3 regions of the Agrobacterium sp. CG160-95 genome follow, and region 1 is predicted to be linked to each of the others. Evidence: predicted binding sites of a transcription regulator. Region 1 holds the regulator's gene; each other region holds the start of a gene.
The links. The regulator HrcA, encoded in region 1, represses chaperone genes, less so after heat shock. The targets are predictions, from matches to a motif close to GTTAGCACTCNCNNNNNGNGAGTGCTAAC.
Positions count from the first base shown of each region.

Region 2: the regulator HrcA is predicted to act here: its motif matches at 1,818-1,846, upstream of groES (co-chaperone GroES).
Region 3: the regulator HrcA is predicted to act here: its motif matches at 3,630-3,658, upstream of groES (co-chaperone GroES).

Region 1 covers NZ_JBNWDU010000001.1:1,094,727-1,100,592, forward strand. The annotation lists gene hpf (ribosome hibernation-promoting factor, HPF/YfiA family) at 1-102, shown strand, start outside; gene ptsN (PTS IIA-like nitrogen regulatory protein PtsN) at 185-646, shown strand; gene grpE (nucleotide exchange factor GrpE) at 776-1,411, opposite strand; gene hrcA (heat-inducible transcriptional repressor HrcA) at 1,525-2,616, opposite strand; gene rph (ribonuclease PH) at 2,753-3,469, shown strand; gene rdgB (RdgB/HAM1 family non-canonical purine NTP pyrophosphatase) at 3,487-4,131, shown strand; gene hemW (radical SAM family heme chaperone HemW) at 4,137-5,336, shown strand; gene dnaA (chromosomal replication initiator protein DnaA) at 5,411-5,866, opposite strand, start outside.
Region 2 covers NZ_JBNWDU010000010.1:65,074-70,939, forward strand. The annotation lists gene ACQZ63_RS25525 (DUF982 domain-containing protein) at 1-148, opposite strand, end outside; gene ACQZ63_RS25530 (Hsp20 family protein) at 226-699, opposite strand; gene ACQZ63_RS25535 (hypothetical protein) at 1,058-1,348, opposite strand; gene ACQZ63_RS25540 (usg protein) at 1,444-1,716, opposite strand; gene groES (co-chaperone GroES) at 1,994-2,308, shown strand; gene groL (chaperonin GroEL) at 2,357-3,985, shown strand; gene ACQZ63_RS25555 (LysR substrate-binding domain-containing protein) at 4,255-4,653, opposite strand; gene ACQZ63_RS25560 (DUF4334 domain-containing protein) at 4,703-5,200, opposite strand; partial or broken gene ACQZ63_RS25565 (hypothetical protein) at 5,236-5,866, opposite strand, start outside.
Region 3 covers NZ_JBNWDU010000001.1:757,988-763,853, forward strand. The annotation lists gene ileS (isoleucine--tRNA ligase) at 1-1,205, opposite strand, end outside; gene ACQZ63_RS03845 (bifunctional riboflavin kinase/FAD synthetase) at 1,474-2,454, opposite strand; gene ACQZ63_RS03850 (TIGR01459 family HAD-type hydrolase) at 2,498-3,346, opposite strand; gene groES (co-chaperone GroES) at 3,716-4,012, shown strand; gene groL (chaperonin GroEL) at 4,087-5,721, shown strand.

The sequences.
Region 1 (5,866 bases):
GTTCTGCTGTTCCGCAGCCCCGGCAAGGAATATCTCAACATCGTCTACCGACGACATGACGGCAATATTGGCTGGATCGACGCGGAAACGATCAAGAGCTGAACAGTCTGACAAGACATGGGAGGCAGAGCGCGAAAGCGTATCTGCCTCCTGCATCGTCTCGATGGCATGAAGGAAAAAGAGAATGGCGTTGGCAGATTTGCTGCAACAAGATGCGATTATTCCCGCCCTCAAGGTGAATTCCAAAAAGCAATTGCTTCAGGAGCTGGCCGCAAAGGCAGCCAGAATTACCGGAGTCTCGGAACGGGAAGTTTTCGACGTCATCCTCCAGCGTGAGAAACTCGGCTCCACCGGTGTGGGGCACGGCATTGCCATTCCGCATGGCAAGCTGAGCAGCATCCATCAGATCACCGGCGTCTTCGCACGTCTTGAAACACCTGTTGATTTCGAGGCGCTGGATGACCAGCCGGTCGATCTGGTTTTCCTGCTGCTTGCACCCGAAGGCGCCGGCGCGGATCATCTGAAGGCGCTGTCGAGAATTGCCCGTGCTTTACGCGACCCCGAGCTGGTGGCCAAGCTGCGCGCCACCGATTCCGACACGGCAATTTACGCCTTCCTCAATCAGGAGCAGGCGACCGCTGCCTGATCAAAGGCTGCCGACGGTCCTTTCCATGGACAAAAAAACGCGCCCTTGAGGCGCGTTTTTTATTGGAGCATTTCAAACAAAAGCGCGTCCCGGTTTTATATCCGGACGCGCTTTAGATGAGGGAATGCCTCACGCATCCTTCTCGTTGACGGAGGCGGTGCCCGGCTCGGGCGCTGCGGCGGTCTCCACCTTCGGGCCACCCTTTGAGACGCCAACCATGGCGGGGCGCAGCACCCGGTCACCGATGGTGAAACCGGCCTGAACCACCTGCAGTACCGTGTTGTTCGGAACTGCCGTGTTCGGAATTTCGAACATCGCCTGGTGGAAATTCGGATCGAATTTCTGGCCTTCCGCATCGATCTTTTTGACGCCATGGCGCTCCAGCGTCGAGAGCATCGAGCGCTCCGTCATCTCGACACCTTCGATCAGGCCGTTGAGACCGGCTTCGCCATTGGTCTTGAGTTCGTCCGGAATGGCTTCAAGAGCGCGGCGAAGATTGTCGGAAACGGCAAGCATGTCGCGCGCGAAAGCGGCGAGAGAATAGGCCTTCGCATCCTTGACTTCGCGTTCGGTGCGGCGACGAAGATTGTCCATTTCTGCTGCAAGACGCAGGAACTTGTCGCGCAGATCGGCATTTTCGGCCCTGAGCAGTTCGATCGGATCGGGCTCGGCAGCTTCCGCCGTCTCTTCCCCTGTAAATGCGGGTTCGACAAACTCTTCGGCGACGTCCGCGTCAGGTCCGGGCTTTTTCGTATCGTCGGTCATGACGTTCTCCAGATTTGAATATTGTTGGTTGCGCCCGATATCGAGGTTTGAAGGGCAAAAATCAAGGCTTGCGGCGAAAAGCTTGCCGCATTCTCTAACCTTGCGGGCTTGTCCTATCTCTGCTTTCGGGAAAGGCGGGCCATAATTTGTGCGGTGTAGTCCACCATAGGCACGATACGGGCGTAATTGAGCCTCGTGGGACCGATGACGCCGACGGCACCCACAACGCGATTTTCCTCATCACGATAAGGTGCCACGATCAATGACGAGCCTGACAGCGAGAAGAGCTTGTTTTCCGAGCCGATGAAAATCCTGACGCCTGAGCCACTTTCTGCAAGGTTGAGGATCTCGATGAGGTTTTCCTTGCGTTCCAGATCGTCGAACAGCAGGCGCACACGATCGATATCTTCCTCACCGGCCAGACCTTCCAGCAGGTTGGAGCGTCCGCGGACGATGAGGCGGCCGAGCTTGCCCTCTTCATTGTCGCCCGCCCATATGGCGAGACCACGTTCAATGAGGTCCTGCGCGAGCGTGCCGAGTTCCGACTGCAATTCGGCACGCTGCGTCTGAAACTGGCCCCGCAGTTCCTGCAGCGTCTGCCCGGAAAGATGGGCATTGATGAAATTTGCCGCCTCTGTCAATTGCGATGACGAAATGCCGACCGGCAATTCGATGATACGGTTTTCGACCTGATTGTGGTCCCCTACCAGCACGGCAAGCGCCTTGGTGGGCTCCAGCCGGATGAATTCAACGTGCTTGAGAATGACGTCGCTCTTGGCCGTCAGCACCAGGCCGGCACCGCGCGACATGCCTGAAAGCATGCGGCTTGCCTCCGTCAGCAACCCTTCCAGCGATTGCTCGTGGCCGGCGACCGGACCGATCTGGCGGTCGATACTGGCTCTCTCATCGGCGGGCAGATCGCCCACCTGCATGAATGCGTCCACGAAGAAGCGTAGCCCCGTCTGGGTGGGCAGGCGACCGGCGCTGATATGCGGCGAATAGATGAGACCCAGTTCCTCGAGGTCGCTCATGACGTTGCGAACGGAGGCCGGTGAAAGCGACATCGGCAACAGCCGCGACAGGCTGCGCGACCCCAAGGGTTCGCCGGTGTCGAGATAGCCTTCGACGATGCGCCGGAAAATCTCCCGCGACCGTTCATCCAGCAACGATGCCTGATCTTTTGAAAGCGGTGCGGAAAAGCCCATATCATCCGTTCTTTATCGTCAAAACTCTGTCCGTACCAATATAATGCGTTGCACCGCTGCGGCAAAATGGAAATTGGCTTTGCAAAACCCCGGGGCGCGCCTTAGAAGGCAGGAACCAACATGGAGAGTGGATCATATGCGGCCTTCAGGCAGAAAAACCGATCAGATGCGCAAGGTTTCCTTCGAGCGCAATTTCTCGAAACATGCCGAAGGTTCCTGTCTGGTCAAATTTGGTGATACGCATGTGCTCGTCACCGCAAGCCTTGAGGAAAAGACGCCGCCGTGGCTGCGCAACAGCGGCAAGGGCTGGGTCACCGCCGAATACGGCATGCTGCCGCGTTCCACTCATGAGCGGATGAAACGCGAGGCCTCAGCCGGCAAGCAGGGCGGACGCACGCAGGAAATCCAGCGCCTTATCGGCCGCTCGCTGCGCGCAGTGGTCGACCTGCAGGCGCTTGGCGAGCGCCAGATCAGCATCGACTGCGACGTCATTCAGGCCGATGGCGGCACGCGCACGGCTTCCATCACCGGGGCATGGATCGCCCTGCATGATTGCCTGAAGTGGATGGAAACTCGCAACATGATCAAGGTCGAGAAGGTCCTGAAAGACCATATCGCCGCGATCTCCTGCGGCATCTTTGCAAAACAGCCGGTCATCGATCTCGATTATCTCGAGGATTCCTCCGCCGAGACCGATGCGAATTTCGTCATCACCGGCTCCGGCGGCATCGTCGAGGTGCAGGGAACCGCGGAAGGCGCCCCCTTCTCCGAAGAGGAATTCCTGACGCTGCTCGGTCTTGCAAAGGCCGGATGCAGCGAACTGGTCGCCCTTCAGAAGCAGGCAATCGCCTGAGCCGACAGGAAAACGTCATGCGCAAGCTCGATACCAGAACGATCGTTGTCGCCAGCCACAACAAGGGCAAGATCGCCGAAATCGCCGACCTGATCGGGCCTTTCGGCTTTTCAGCCAAATCGGCTGCGGAGCTGAACTTCGTGGAGCCGGACGAGACAGGCACCACCTTTGAGGAAAATGCTGCCATCAAGGCGCTTGCGTCTGCGAAGGCGTCCGGCCTGCCGGCTCTGTCTGACGATTCCGGTCTGGTGATCGATGCGCTGGATGGCGCGCCGGGCGTTTACACCGCCAATTGGGCTGAAACGGCTGACGGTACGCGCGACTTCGCCATGGCCATGCAGAAGGTCGAGGATGCGCTTGCCGAACGCGGTGCAACGAAGCCGGAAGACCGCACGGGCCGCTTCGTCAGCGTGCTGTGCCTTGCCTGGCCGGACGGGCATGTCGAATATTTTCGCGGCGAGGTGGAAGGCACGGTGGCGTGGCCACCGCGCGGAACAAGCGGTTTCGGCTATGACCCCATCTTCAAACCGGAAGGTTACGACACCACATTCGGTGAAATGACCGCAGACGAAAAACACGGCTGGAAGCACGGCGATGCGTTTGCGCTCTCCCACCGTGCCCGCGCGTTCAAAAAATTCGTCGAAACCTGTCTGGAGGCATGAACCCGATGACCGGGGAGCACCAACTTTCTGCCCCCGGCGCGTCGCTTCTGCCGGATACGGGCGATCCCGGTTTCGGGATCTATCTGCACTGGCCCTTCTGTGCGGCCAAATGCCCCTATTGCGATTTCAACAGCCATGTCCGCCACCGCCCGGTGGATCAGGAACGGTTCACTGCGGCGTTCCTCAGCGAAATGGCAAAGATGCGGGCGCTCAGCGGTCCGCGTGTCGTTACCAGCATTTTCATGGGCGGCGGCACACCTTCGCTGATGGACCCGCAGACCGTAGGCGCGCTTCTTGATGGCGTTTCGCGCTTCTGGCATGTGCCTGATGGTATCGAGATCACCATGGAGGCCAATCCTTCAAGCGTCGAGGCGGAGCGGTTTCGCGGTTACCGGGCAGCCGGCGTCAATCGCGTCTCGCTCGGCGTCCAGGCGCTGAACGACCGGGACCTGAAGTTCCTTGGCCGTCTGCATGATGTTGCCGATGCGCTTAAAGCCATCCGGCTGGCGCGGGAAATTTTTCCGCGCATGTCCTTCGATCTGATTTACGCCCGCCCGAACCAGACGGTGGCCGAATGGGACGCTGAGCTGAAGGAAGCCGTCTCCTACGCCGTCGACCATCTGTCGCTCTATCAGCTCACTATCGAGGAAGGCACGCCGTTTTACGGGCTGCACAAGGCTGGCAAGCTGATCGTACCGGATGGCGAGCATTCGGCGGTGCTTTATGAAGCGACGCAGGAAATCACCGAGCGTTACGGCATGCCGGCGTACGAGGTTTCCAATCACGCCCGCCCCGGTGCGGAAAGCCGCCATAACCTGACCTATTGGCGTTATGGCGATTATGCCGGTATTGGACCCGGTGCGCATGGACGCCTGACCAATGGCGCCTCCAAGCTCGCCACCGTCACCGAGCGCCATCCCGAAACCTGGCTCGAGACCGTCGAGCGTGAAGGCCACGGCATGGTCGATCAGGAGCTTCTCGGCGTCGACGAACAGGCAGACGAATTGCTGCTGATGGGCCTTCGCCTGCGCGAAGGCATTGATCTTGCTCGCTGGAGCGATCTCTCCGGCCGCGAGCTCGACCCGGAGAAAGAGGAATTCCTCCTGCAACACGGCTTCGTGGAACGGATCGGCAATTCCCGCCTGCGCTGCACTCCTTCCGGCATGCTTATTCTGGATGCCGTGGTCGCCGATCTCGCCTGCTGACCGGCAGCCTGCCTGGTCCTGAGCCAATCAACAACCGAGAAACCAATAAAAAAGCGGCCCAAAGGCCGCTTTTTTCATGCGTTGTTTTCGTTGATCAGGCGCTTCAGCAGCTCAACCTCGTGGCCGAGCTTGGTGTCGCCGGAAATCAGATCCTCGATCTTGCGCACCGCGTGAAGAACCGTGGTGTGGTCGCGACCGCCGAAACGGCGACCGATCTCGGGAAATGAGCGCGGTGTCAGCATCTTGGCCAGATACATGGCGATCTGGCGCGGCTTGACGATGACGCGGGTGCGACGGTTGGAAACCAGCTCCTGCCGCGACACATTATAATGCCTGGCGACGATGCGCTGAATATCCTCGATACGGACGCGCTTGGCCTCCCCACTACCGACGAGGTGCGACAGCAGCTCATCGACACGGTCAACCGAGAGGTTCGGCTCGAAAGAGCGTCGGAACATCAGCTGGTTGAAGGCGCCTTCAAGCTCGCGTCCGCTCGCTGTCACGCTTTTGGCCACATGGGTCAGTATTTC
Region 2 (5,866 bases), on a different contig from region 1:
CTTTCATGGCAACGGTGTGTACCGTGTCTCTGAACGAGGCCGGCCACTCGACAAGGTGTCGGTAGGCGTCCATGACACTGTGAACTTCCGCCGGGAAGCCCAGGCCAACAAGAATGGTGACAGGTTTTCTGAACATATCGGGTTTCATTGCTCTCTCCTTTCCAACCCCGAATGTTGACGGGCGCCGTACCAGCGGCGCCCTGATTTTGCGGATCATTGTAGATATCAAGCCGCCTTTTGCGCCTCGATCTGCGCTGGAGCGACCGAGGTCAAAACGGGTGTGCTCTGGATCGTGATCTTCCGCGGCTTCAAAGCCTCAGGGATCTCACGGATCAGCTCGATCGACAGGAGCCCGTTGTTCAGATCCGCCCCAATCACGCGGACATGGTCGGCAAGTTCGAAGCGGTGCTCGAACGGACGCCCGGCAATGCCACGATGCAGGTAGCCATCCGTTGGAGTCTCCTGCTTCTTGCCGGTGACAGTCAGCAGATTGGACTGGAAACTGATGTCGAGATCATCCCGGGCAAAGCCCGCCACCGCGATCGAGATCCGGTAGGTGTCGTCGTCGGTCTTGACGATGTCGTAGGGCGGCCAGTCGTTAGTAGAGCGGCCACGCTGGGCATTTTCCAAAAGATTGAAGACCCGGTCGAAGCCGACGCTCGAGCGGTAGAGAGGTGCGTAATCGAAAGATGTTGCCATAGCCATATCCTCCTTGAAGCAACATGGATACGGGAATGCCACACGTAGCGCTCCCGGCGATGCCAGCCCTTCATCAGCGGCTGGCGGCAAACGATTTGGTTTTGGCGAATTTCGGATTCAAGATCCGCGACAGAAAAAAATTGCACCCTTCTCGAAGCCGCACCAGCGCTTCAACATTCTATCGCGCGGCAAGGTCAAAGTGGCGTTTTTACCACTCGCTCGCTATTGGCGCCGTGAATGCATGATCTCCAGGTACCGATGAGAAGAGCCCCCCATCTACGACATAGCGATCGCCTTTGGCCAGGCGCTTGCATGATTGGTGCGAAGCATGAGAAGTCCATCCGCCTGGTGCCTCGATTTAATGGATTGACCGACTGAGAATCCGATGAGGGTAGGCAGCTTTGAACTGCGATATCATGGCGCAGGCCTGCTGCAGGACACGCTCGGCCGCCTCCGGATTGTCACGTGCAAGTTCGTCTGCATTGACCCGTATTGCTTCTGCCATGTTCGCAGACATCACGGCAAAGCGTCCTTCGCCATAGACGAGCGCTTCCTGTGAGGTGGTCTCAAGCCACCGGGCGAAATCCACGATGATCTCCTCCCTTTCCGGGACGCTCGCACTCTTGATGATTTTGATGTTCTCTTCCATTCGGGTCTCACTCCATACAGACGTGGTCAAGCGACCGGGCTCGTCAAGCCCCGATCGCCGGGTGAGCTAGGAAGTGGCAAAATCAGATTCAAGCCTCAGTGCAGCTTGAATTCACCATCGACACACCGCCATTCGTTCGGCCCGATCAGCCGCTGATGACTGTAGCGAACCGAATGCAGCGGCCCATCCAGGGACGACTGCCAGAAATCGAGGAATTTGCGCATTTCAGGGAAATCCGGAGCGAGGTCGTAGTCCTGCCAGACATAGGTCTGGAGGACGGTTTCGAAGTCGGGAATGCGATAGAGGATATGCGCTGTGGTAAGGCCATAACCGTTGAGCTGCCGCTCAAGATCCGACGAAAACTGCATGCTTCATCTCCTTTTCATGACAGGCATAAGAATGACGCAGCTCTGCTGCGGCATCAATAATTTTTCAACTTCGAATGCCGTTTATTGTTCCTTTACAGCATGTTAGCAGCCGCCGCACGCGAGTGCTAATTTTTCTGCGGAACCCTCTTGAAATCGGAAAATCTCGAAAATAAATTTTTCGCGCGAAACGCTCAAGGAGGTTTCGCATCCTGCCGGATGCGGCAATCCGATCCGGCCAGGAGAGCTAAGTCACCATTGTTTGTCCATGGAGGAAAACATGTCGTTTAGACCGCTACATGATCGCATTCTCGTCCGCCGGGTCGAATCCGAAGAAAAGACCAAGGGCGGGATTATCATCCCTGATACCGCCAAGGAAAAGCCGCAGGAAGGTGAAGTCATCGCCGTCGGCTCCGGCGCCCGGAACGACGTTGGCCAGGTCCAGGCGCTCGACGTCAAGGCCGGCGATCGCATCCTGTTTGGCAAATGGTCCGGTACCGAGATCAAGATCAACGGCGAAGACCTGCTGATCATGAAGGAAAGTGACGTGATGGGTATCATCGAAGCCCAGGCCGAGCAGAAGCGGGCAGCGTAAGGCCGCGCGTACATCAGTCAAAAAGCTGCCTATTGAAGGAGTGAACAAATGGCTGCGAAAGAAGTCAAATTCAACACCGATGCCCGTGAACGCATGCTGCGTGGGGTCGACGTTCTCGCTAACGCGGTGAAAGTTACACTTGGCCCGAAAGGCCGCAACGTCGTAATCGACAAGTCGTTCGGCGCGCCGCGCATTACCAAGGACGGTGTGTCGGTTGCCAAGGAAATCGAGCTGGAAGACAAGTTCGAGAACATGGGCGCCCAGATGCTGCGCGAAGTGGCATCGAAGACCAATGACCTTGCCGGCGACGGCACCACCACGGCGACCGTTCTTGCCCAGGCGATCGTCAAAGAAGGTGCCAAGGCTGTTGCCTCCGGCATGAACCCGATGGACCTGAAGCGCGGGATAGACATTGCCGTCGATGCGGTGGTCAAGGAACTGAAGGCCAACGCCCGCAAGATCACCAGCAATTCCGAAATCGCCCAGGTCGGAACCATCTCGGCCAATGGCGACGAGGAGATCGGCAAGTATCTGGCCGAAGCGATGGAAAAGGTCGGCAACGAAGGCGTCATCACTGTCGAGGAAGCCAAGACCGCCGAAACCGAACTCGAAGTCGTCGAAGGCATGCAGTTTGACCGCGGTTATCTAAGCCCCTATTTCGTCACCAACCAGGACAAGATGCGGGTCGAACTCGAAGAGCCGTATATCCTCGTCCATGAGAAAAAGCTCTCCAATCTCCAGGCAATGCTGCCGGTGCTGGAAGCCGTGGTGAAGTCCGGCAAGCCTCTGCTGATAATTGCTGAAGACGTCGAAGGCGAAGCGCTCGCGACCCTCGTCGTCAACAAGCTTCGTGGCGGCCTGAAGATCGCCGCCGTCAAGGCTCCTGGCTTCGGCGACCGCCGCAAGGCCATGCTGGAAGACATCGCCATCCTCACCGGCGGCACGGTGATTTCCGAAGACGTCGGCATCAAGCTCGAAAATGTCACTCTCGAGATGCTTGGTCGCGCCAAGAAGGTAGCGATCGAGAAGGAAAACACCACCATCATCGATGGGGTCGGCTCCAAGGGCGAGATCGATAGCCGCGTCGCGCAAATCCGCGCCCAGATCGAGGAGACCACCTCAGACTACGACCGTGACAAGCTGCAGGAACGTCTTGCCAAGCTCGCCGGCGGCGTTGCTGTCATCCGTGTCGGCGGATCGACCGAAGTCGAGGTGAAGGAGAAGAAGGATCGCGTCGATGACGCCCTTCATGCGACCCGTGCCGCTGTCGAAGAGGGCATCCTGCCGGGCGGCGGTGTTGCCCTGCTGCGCGCTGTGAAGGCGCTGGACGGTCTGCCGACAGCCAACGACGATCAGCGGGTTGGGATCGACATCGTCCGCCGGGCGATCGAGGCGCCCGCTCGCCAGATCGCCGAGAATGCAGGGGCCGAAGGTTCGATCGTCGTCGGCAAGCTGCGCGAAAAGACTGACCTTTCCTTCGGCTGGAACGCCCAGACAGGTGAGTATGGTGATCTCTACGCTCAAGGCGTCATTGACCCGGCCAAGGTGGTGCGAACCGCCCTGCAGGACGCTGCCTCGGTCGCCGGCCTGCTGGTCACGACAGAAGCGATGATAGCAGAGAAGCCGAAGAAGGACGCCGCTCCAGCCCTGCCCGCCGGCGCCGGCATGGACTTCTAAACAGACAACGGTGGCCCGTCCCAATTCACCGGGGCGGGCCAAATCTCGGAAGCTTTTCCCTGCTCGCCGAGCGAATACAAGAATAACGGTGAAAGCTCAGCAACCGCTCCGTCAAGGTGATGCTGGCCCGCTATTGGCGGGCTTCCATCGACGATCAGCGCCTTCGCGCAACGGATCATTGCGCTCCAGCAATCAGGCCACGTCTAGCCTGGTCGGGACGCCATGATTGAGAGAATTCGCTATCGTGCAGATCGACCATGCTTGATCGATCAAGGTCTTTGGATCGGATCCATGCGGATGCAGCGGTAATCCATGAGATCGGTCGGATGCTCGGGGCGGCCGCGTTGCTCGATGTAGGCGGGCGACGCTACGGCGATCCAGCGGAGTGGCTTGCCGACCCGCACGCCGATAATGTCGCCCGGGACGGTCTTGCTCAACCGGATGCCGGCATCGCATCCCTGCGCGACGACATCGATGAGGCGTTCTTCATGATGAAGTTCAAGCTCGACGAGCGGATGGCGCAGTCCGAACGCCGGGATGATCTCTGGCAGAAGGTAGCGCAGACGGCCCGCGCGGTTTTTGTCGCGTTCGCTGAGCGGCACGATCTGCTCGCGCCGGAAATCGGCAGTTTTGTCGCCCACAGCAGCAAGCGCAACAGCGACCCGCATATTCGATAAGCAACAGCCTGATGCGGCAGGCCGGGCCTGCCGCGTAGATTCACACCTCTTCAACGCGCTCGAGCTCGAAGAAATAGACGCGCTCGTCGCCTTCGATCACCATGGCTCCCATGAGGCGATCATCGTCGACCTTGCGGAAATGATCGACGATGGGCTGGGTGTCATAGGCCATCGCAGCACTTGTCACCCCCTGAAATGGCATGACTTTCAAAGACGCTACCGGACCCTTGGCTTTGAGTCGGCGCAGCAGATAGGAAAACAGGTTGCTTGCGGCTCGGGTCCTTCCGAGCTTGTGGAAACTTAGTGCAAGCCGAAGTGGGATAAAGGCTGGATTGATGGCGACAAGGCGTTTTTCCCCTCCACGGAACAGCAGCGCATCGGCACGCATCTGAGCCGAGAACCGCTTGCCAAACCAGCCGAGATTTTCGAGCACGCCGTCCAGAGGGTGGCCGGACGGAATACCCCGGCCCGTCCACAGTCCGATCATCTCGTGTGGCTCCACAGGTGGAAGCCCCTGAAACCTTTCCATCTGGGTCATCGCCTATCCCCGCTCAATGGCGTTCACAATCAAACCTAATCTCCCTGCCGCCGTTGGTCCGCGCGCCGTTTCGATCTGGCCTTCTGCCGTGCAACCCGAAGTTCGTCCAGATTCGGCACCCACCAGCCGCGAGCCGCTTCCCGCTCGCCCGGCGGCGTTCGGGCTGGCCAGGTCGTGACCAGTTCCTCAAGGGACCCTGGCCGCCAAGCCGCCCAGACATACTCCTCATCCGATGGCGGCTGAAAATAGACCGCGGTCACAATTTCCGGATCTGCCAGCTCGCCCTGCGTTTCGGTGAAGATAACGACACCTGCATGCGTACCGATTGCGCGCTCAAACGGGGGCATGTCATCGACCGGTACGGGATAGCGTATTCGCCGGCGCTCACTGGCTCTCGCCTTGGCGGCCCGCTCCTCCTCGGTGCCTTTCAAAGCCTCACGTAGCGCCTTTCGCACATGGGGCTCGTTACGCTCGGCCGCCGCTTCGATCGCCGGCCATCGCCGTCGCAAGTCCTCCATTGACCGGTAAGGGACTGTCCATAGGCGGCTATCGGCATCCCAGCGCGCCAATGGAATTTCCCGGATTTCGGTGACGACCGTGCGCGAATAGGGCGTCCGGATTTGCAAACCGGATGGGGCAGCTTCGAGATAGCGGCTTTCGATCGGC
Region 3 (5,866 bases), 340 kb from region 1:
CGGGCCGCGCCGCCTTCGGCAGACGGGCCGAAACCGAGTGCGTCCTCGGTGTAGAAACCGTCATCGCCAACGGGGAACGGGATGGCCGGCGAAACGCCGCGCGCTTCCAGCTCACGCTGATGCGCGGTCCAGACGTCAAAGTCCTCGCGGCCATGGCTCGGCGCGGTGTGCACGAAGCCCGTGCCTGCATCGTCGGTGACGTGGTCGCCATCGAGAAGCGGAACCGGGAAATCGTAGCCAAGCGACGCCAAAGGATGGGCGCAGGTGATGGCGGCCAGTTCTTCAGCTTTCACATCGCGCACGAACTTGAAGGTCACCTTCGCCTTGGCGGCAGCCTCATCGGCAAGCTTTCTGGCGAAGATCAGCTTTTCACCCGGCTGCGGACCGAAATCGTTCTGCGCGCTTTCGACTTCGAACAGGCCATATTCGACCCGCGAGGAGAAGGCGATGGCGCGGTTGCCGGGGATGGTCCACGGCGTGGTTGTCCAGATGACGACAGAGACGCCGGAAAGAGCTGGCGCAGCGTCCTTCACCGGGAACTTCACCCAGATCATGTCGCTTTCAACGTCGTGATACTCGACCTCGGCTTCCGCCAGCGCGGTGCGCTCGACAACCGACCACATGATCGGCTTGGAACCGCGATAGAGCTGGCCGCTCTTGGCGATCTTCAGCAGTTCGCCGGCTATGCGGGCTTCCGCGTGGAAGTTCATGGTTGTGTAGGGGTTTTCGAAGTCACCCTCGATGCCGAGGCGCTTGAACTCTTCCGACTGAACCTTGATCCAGCCAGCCGCGAAGTCACGGCATTCCCTGCGGAACTCGTTGACCGGAACCTCGTCCTTGTTCTTGCCCTTGGCGCGGTAGGCTTCCTCGATCTTCCATTCGATCGGCAGGCCGTGGCAATCCCAGCCGGGCACGTAATTGGCGTCGAAACCGCGCATCTGGAACGAGCGGGTGATGACGTCTTTCAGGATCTTGTTCAGCGCATGGCCGATGTGGATGTTGCCGTTGGCATAGGGCGGGCCATCATGCAGCACGAATTTCTCGCGACCGGCGGCGGAGGCGCGGAGCTTTTTATACAGCCCCATTTCCTGCCAGCGCTTCACCGTTTCCGGTTCTTTCTGCGGCAGGCCGGCACGCATCGGGAAATCCGTTTGCGGCAAATAGAGGGTCGAGGAATAGTCGAATTTTTCTGCGGTGTCGCTCATAATTGTACCGTTGTTGCGCGCCGTGTCGGTCGCGCCGTCTCAATTTCAAAGAGGGCAAATACGGAAAGCGCCATGTCAAATGCCATGACGAGCGCCAAAATCCCGGACCTTCCGGCTCTTCAGAGCGGGCGGAAGGCCGGGCCAATAATTCGGCCTATCTCAACTTTAAACAGCAACCGGTATTGGGACATGGCCGGTTGTTTATGCGGTTTTCCGGCAAAAAGGAAGTGAAAAGCGACGACAATCCGGGACAGGATTATCTGCCCGCTCAAAATGCTATCTTCGCATCCAATTCACTGAGCGGCCGCACGCCTGACAGCATCGCCCGCGCCTCTTCCTCATCCCGCCTGATCTGCGCGACCAGAGGGTCCAAGCCGTCAAATTTCAGCTCGTCACGCAGGTGCCCGAAGAACGATACCGAACAGACCTCACCGTAGAGATCACCGGAAAAATCGAAGACGTAGGTTTCCAGAAGTGCCGCACCGTTATCGGTGACCGTCGGGCGGTAACCGAAGCTTGCAACGCCATCGTAAATCGCCCCGTCGGGGCGGCGGAACCGCACGGCATAGATGCCGGCTTTCAGCTCCGTTTCGGGTGAAAGCGCCATGTTGGCCGTTGGGTAACCCAGAGTTCGCCCCAGCTTCTGGCCGCCGATGACTTCACTTTCCACCGTGAAACGATACCCGAGTTGTCCGGCGGCACCTGCCACATCTCCTTCGCACAGAAGCGAGCGGATACGGCTAGAGGAGACGACATCCGCACCCTCGTCGCGAAAGGCATCCACGAGCGTCACGTCGAAGCCGTTGCGCTTGCCGGCCGCCATCAGAAATGCCGGGCCACCTTCGCGGCCCTTGCCGAAATGGAAATCAAAGCCGGTGACGACGGCGCTGGCGCCCAGCCAGTCGACCAGAATGGAATTGACGAACTCTTCCGCCGAGCGCTGCGAAAACTCGCGGTCAAATGGGTATTCGATGACCGAGCGGAAACCGATGGCCTCGAGAATACGTGCTTTCAACGGCGCAGGCGTCAGGCGGAAGACCGGCGTTTCGGGGCGGAAGACGGAACGGGGATGCGGTTCGAAGGTCAGCACCAGTGCCGGTACGCCACGCGCCTCGGCCAGTTCCAGCGCACGGTCCAGAACGGCACGGTGGCCGCGATGCACACCATCGAAATTGCCGATCGCGATGACGCCGCCGCGCAAGCCTTCAGGCAGCGGCTCCTTTTTTTCATTGCGATGAAAGACGGTCATTGCAGTCGATCCATTGTTTACGCCGGCTTACGCCAGACGTTTCCTAGGCAAGGCGGGGCATCCACCAGCCGGGAGCCGCGCCCTGCCCCTTCAGATAGGCGTTCAGAAGCGCCTCGTCCGTCTGGCCATTCAGCGTATATTCGGCGGCGTGAATGCCGCCGCTGATATAAAGAAGGTTGAGGCCGCTCGCAATTGCGCCCTTCACATCCGTCGGCATGCCATCGCCAATGGCGAGCACGCGATCCTTCGGGAAATCGCCGCGCACTTCTTTCGCCGCCGCAAGGCAGGCTTCATAGATCGGCGCGTGCGGTTTGCCGGCAATACGGACTTCGCCGCCAAGCTGTTCGTAATATGCGGCCATGGCGCCGGCGCAGGGAATGATGCGCTCGCCGCGCTCTACCACCAGATCGGGGTTGGCGCAGATCATCGGCGCCTTGCGGGCGATGAAGCCTTTCAACATTTCCGTATAGTCTTCCGGCGTTTCCGTCTCGTCATCGAAGAAACCGGTGCAGACGACGGATTCCGCTTCCGCCTCGCCGACCCGTTCGACATCGAGACCTTCCAGCAGCGGCATGTCACGCTCGGGGCCGAGCAGAAAGACTTTTCTTGGGCCTTCCGCGATCAGGCCCCGGGTGACGTCTCCCGATGTGATGATGCGGTCATAGGCCTCATCCGGCACGCCGAGAACGCGAAGCTGGGCGATGACACCGGGGGCCGGACGCGGCGAATTGGTGATGAGCACCACGGTCTTGCCGGCCTTGCGCGCGTCGTGCAGCGCAACCGCCGCATCCGGGAAAGCGCTGACACCATTATGCAGCACGCCCCAGACATCCGAAAGAACAACGTCGAACCCATCAGTGATTTCGCCGAGGGTGAGAATGCGATGGGCCATGATATGCTTTCCGGGTGCGAAAAAAGGGTGTGCGTCACATGGCAAAGCAGGACGCCGATGGCAAGGAAAAAAGCGGCGCCAGGCCTGCCTCCGGACCACCGGCCACCATCCGAACATAAAACCCCTCTACGCCGAAAACGAAGGCTGCCTGAAAAAGAGCGATTTGTCCTCGTCCGTCATAGCGTGGAAATTTTCTGTCATGGAACGCTGGTAACCATAGGCCGTGAAATTTTTCCGGCAATGCGTTCTTGACTCCGGGCGGACGCCTCCTTATCTCGGCTTTGCTGGCACTCCAACAAGAGGAGTGCTAACACCCATCACGTGAACCTGCAAAAGGTTCCTGAAGTCATTTGATCGAGGGATTAGGCAATGACAAGCACCAATTTCCGCCCGCTTCATGATCGCGTCGTCGTTCGTCGCGTTGAGTCCGAAGCAAAGACCAAGGGCGGCATCATCATTCCCGATACCGCCAAGGAAAAGCCGCAGGAAGGCGAAATCGTCGCCGTCGGTTCCGGCGCTCGCGATGAGGCCGGCAAGGTCGTCGCTCTCGACGTCAAGGTTGGCGATCGCGTCCTGTTCGGCAAGTGGTCGGGCACCGAAGTCAAGCTCGACGGCGAAGACCTTCTGATCATGAAGGAAGCCGACATCATGGGTATCATCGGCTGATTTCGCCGCACCCATCGTTTCCTTAAATTTCAAGCCGGACCCCGTCCGGCCATTCGAAACCAGGAGTTTTGAAAATGGCAGCCAAAGAAGTCAAATTCGGCCGCACAGCGCGCGAAAAGATGCTCAAGGGCGTCGACATTCTCGCTGATGCAGTGAAGGTCACCCTCGGCCCGAAGGGTCGTAACGTCGTTATCGACAAGTCCTTCGGCGCACCGCGCATCACCAAGGACGGCGTTTCGGTCGCCAAGGAAATCGAACTCGAAGACAAGTTCGAGAACATGGGCGCACAGCTCGTTCGCGAAGTTGCCTCCAAGACCAACGACATCGCCGGTGACGGCACCACCACCGCAACGGTTCTGGCCCAGGCCATCGTTCGCGAAGGTGCAAAGGCAGTTGCTGCCGGCATGAACCCGATGGACCTCAAGCGCGGTATCGATCTGGCCGTTGCTGAAGTCGTCAAGGACCTTCAGGCCAAGGCCAAGAAGATCAACACTTCGGAAGAAGTTGCACAGGTCGGCACGATCTCTGCAAACGGCGAGCGTCAGATCGGTCTCGACATTGCTGAAGCAATGCAGCGCGTCGGCAACGAAGGCGTCATCACCGTTGAAGAAGCCAAGACCGCTGAAACCGAACTCGAAGTCGTCGAAGGCATGCAGTTCGACCGCGGCTACCTGTCGCCTTACTTCGTGACCAACCCGGAAAAGATGGTTGCGGACCTCGAAGACGCATACATCCTTCTGCACGAAAAGAAGCTTTCGAACCTCCAGGCCATGCTGCCTGTTCTCGAAGCTGTCGTTCAGACTGGCAAGCCGCTCGTCATCATCGCTGAAGACGTAGAAGGCGAAGCCCTTGCAACGCTCGTCGTCAACAAGCTGCGTGGCGGCCTCAAGATCGCTGCCGTCAAGGCTCCTGGCTTCGGCGACCGCCGCAAGGCCATGCTGGAAGACATCGCCATCCTGACCGGTGGTACCGTCATTTCCGAAGATCTCGGCATCAAGCTCGAAAGCGTTACCCTCGACATGCTCGGCAAGTCGAAGAAGGTTTCGATCTCCAAGGAAAACACCACGATCGTTGACGGTGCTGGCCAGAAGTCCGACATCGAAGGCCGTGTTGCCCAGATCAAGGCGCAGATCGAAGAAACCACTTCCGACTACGACCGCGAAAAGCTGCAGGAACGTCTTGCCAAGCTCGCTGGCGGCGTTGCCGTGATCCGCGTTGGCGGTTCGACGGAAGTTGAAGTGAAGGAAAAGAAGGACCGCATCGACGACGCTCTCAACGCGACGCGCGCTGCTGTTCAGGAAGGCATCGTACCGGGCGGCGGCGTTGCCCTGCTGCGTTCTTCCACGAAGATCACCGTCAAGGGTGAGAACGACGACCAGGAAGCCGGCATCAATATCGTGCGCAAGGCTCTGCAGTCTCTGGTTCGCCAGATTGCAGAAAACGCAGGTGACGAAGCTTCCATCGTTGTTGGCAAGATCCTCGACCGGAACGAAGACAACTACGGCTACAACGCCCAGACCGGCGAATATGGCGACCTGATCCAGCTCGGCATCGTCGACCCGGTCAAGGTTGTTCGCACGGCTCTGCAGAACGCAGCTTCGGTTGCTTCGCTGCTGATCACCACCGAAGCCATGATCGCCGAACTTCCTAAGAAGGAATCGGCAATGCCCCAGATGCCTGGCGGCGGCATGGGCGGCATGGACTTCTAATCAGTCCTGTCACTGGAATACGAAAGGGCGGTCTTCGGATCGCCCTTTTTTCGTTGCCGCCCATGCCTTTTGGTGATCTGGCGTCGCAACCGCGCCAGACGGGCGGCATGGACTTCTAATCAGTCCTGTCACTGGAATACGAAAG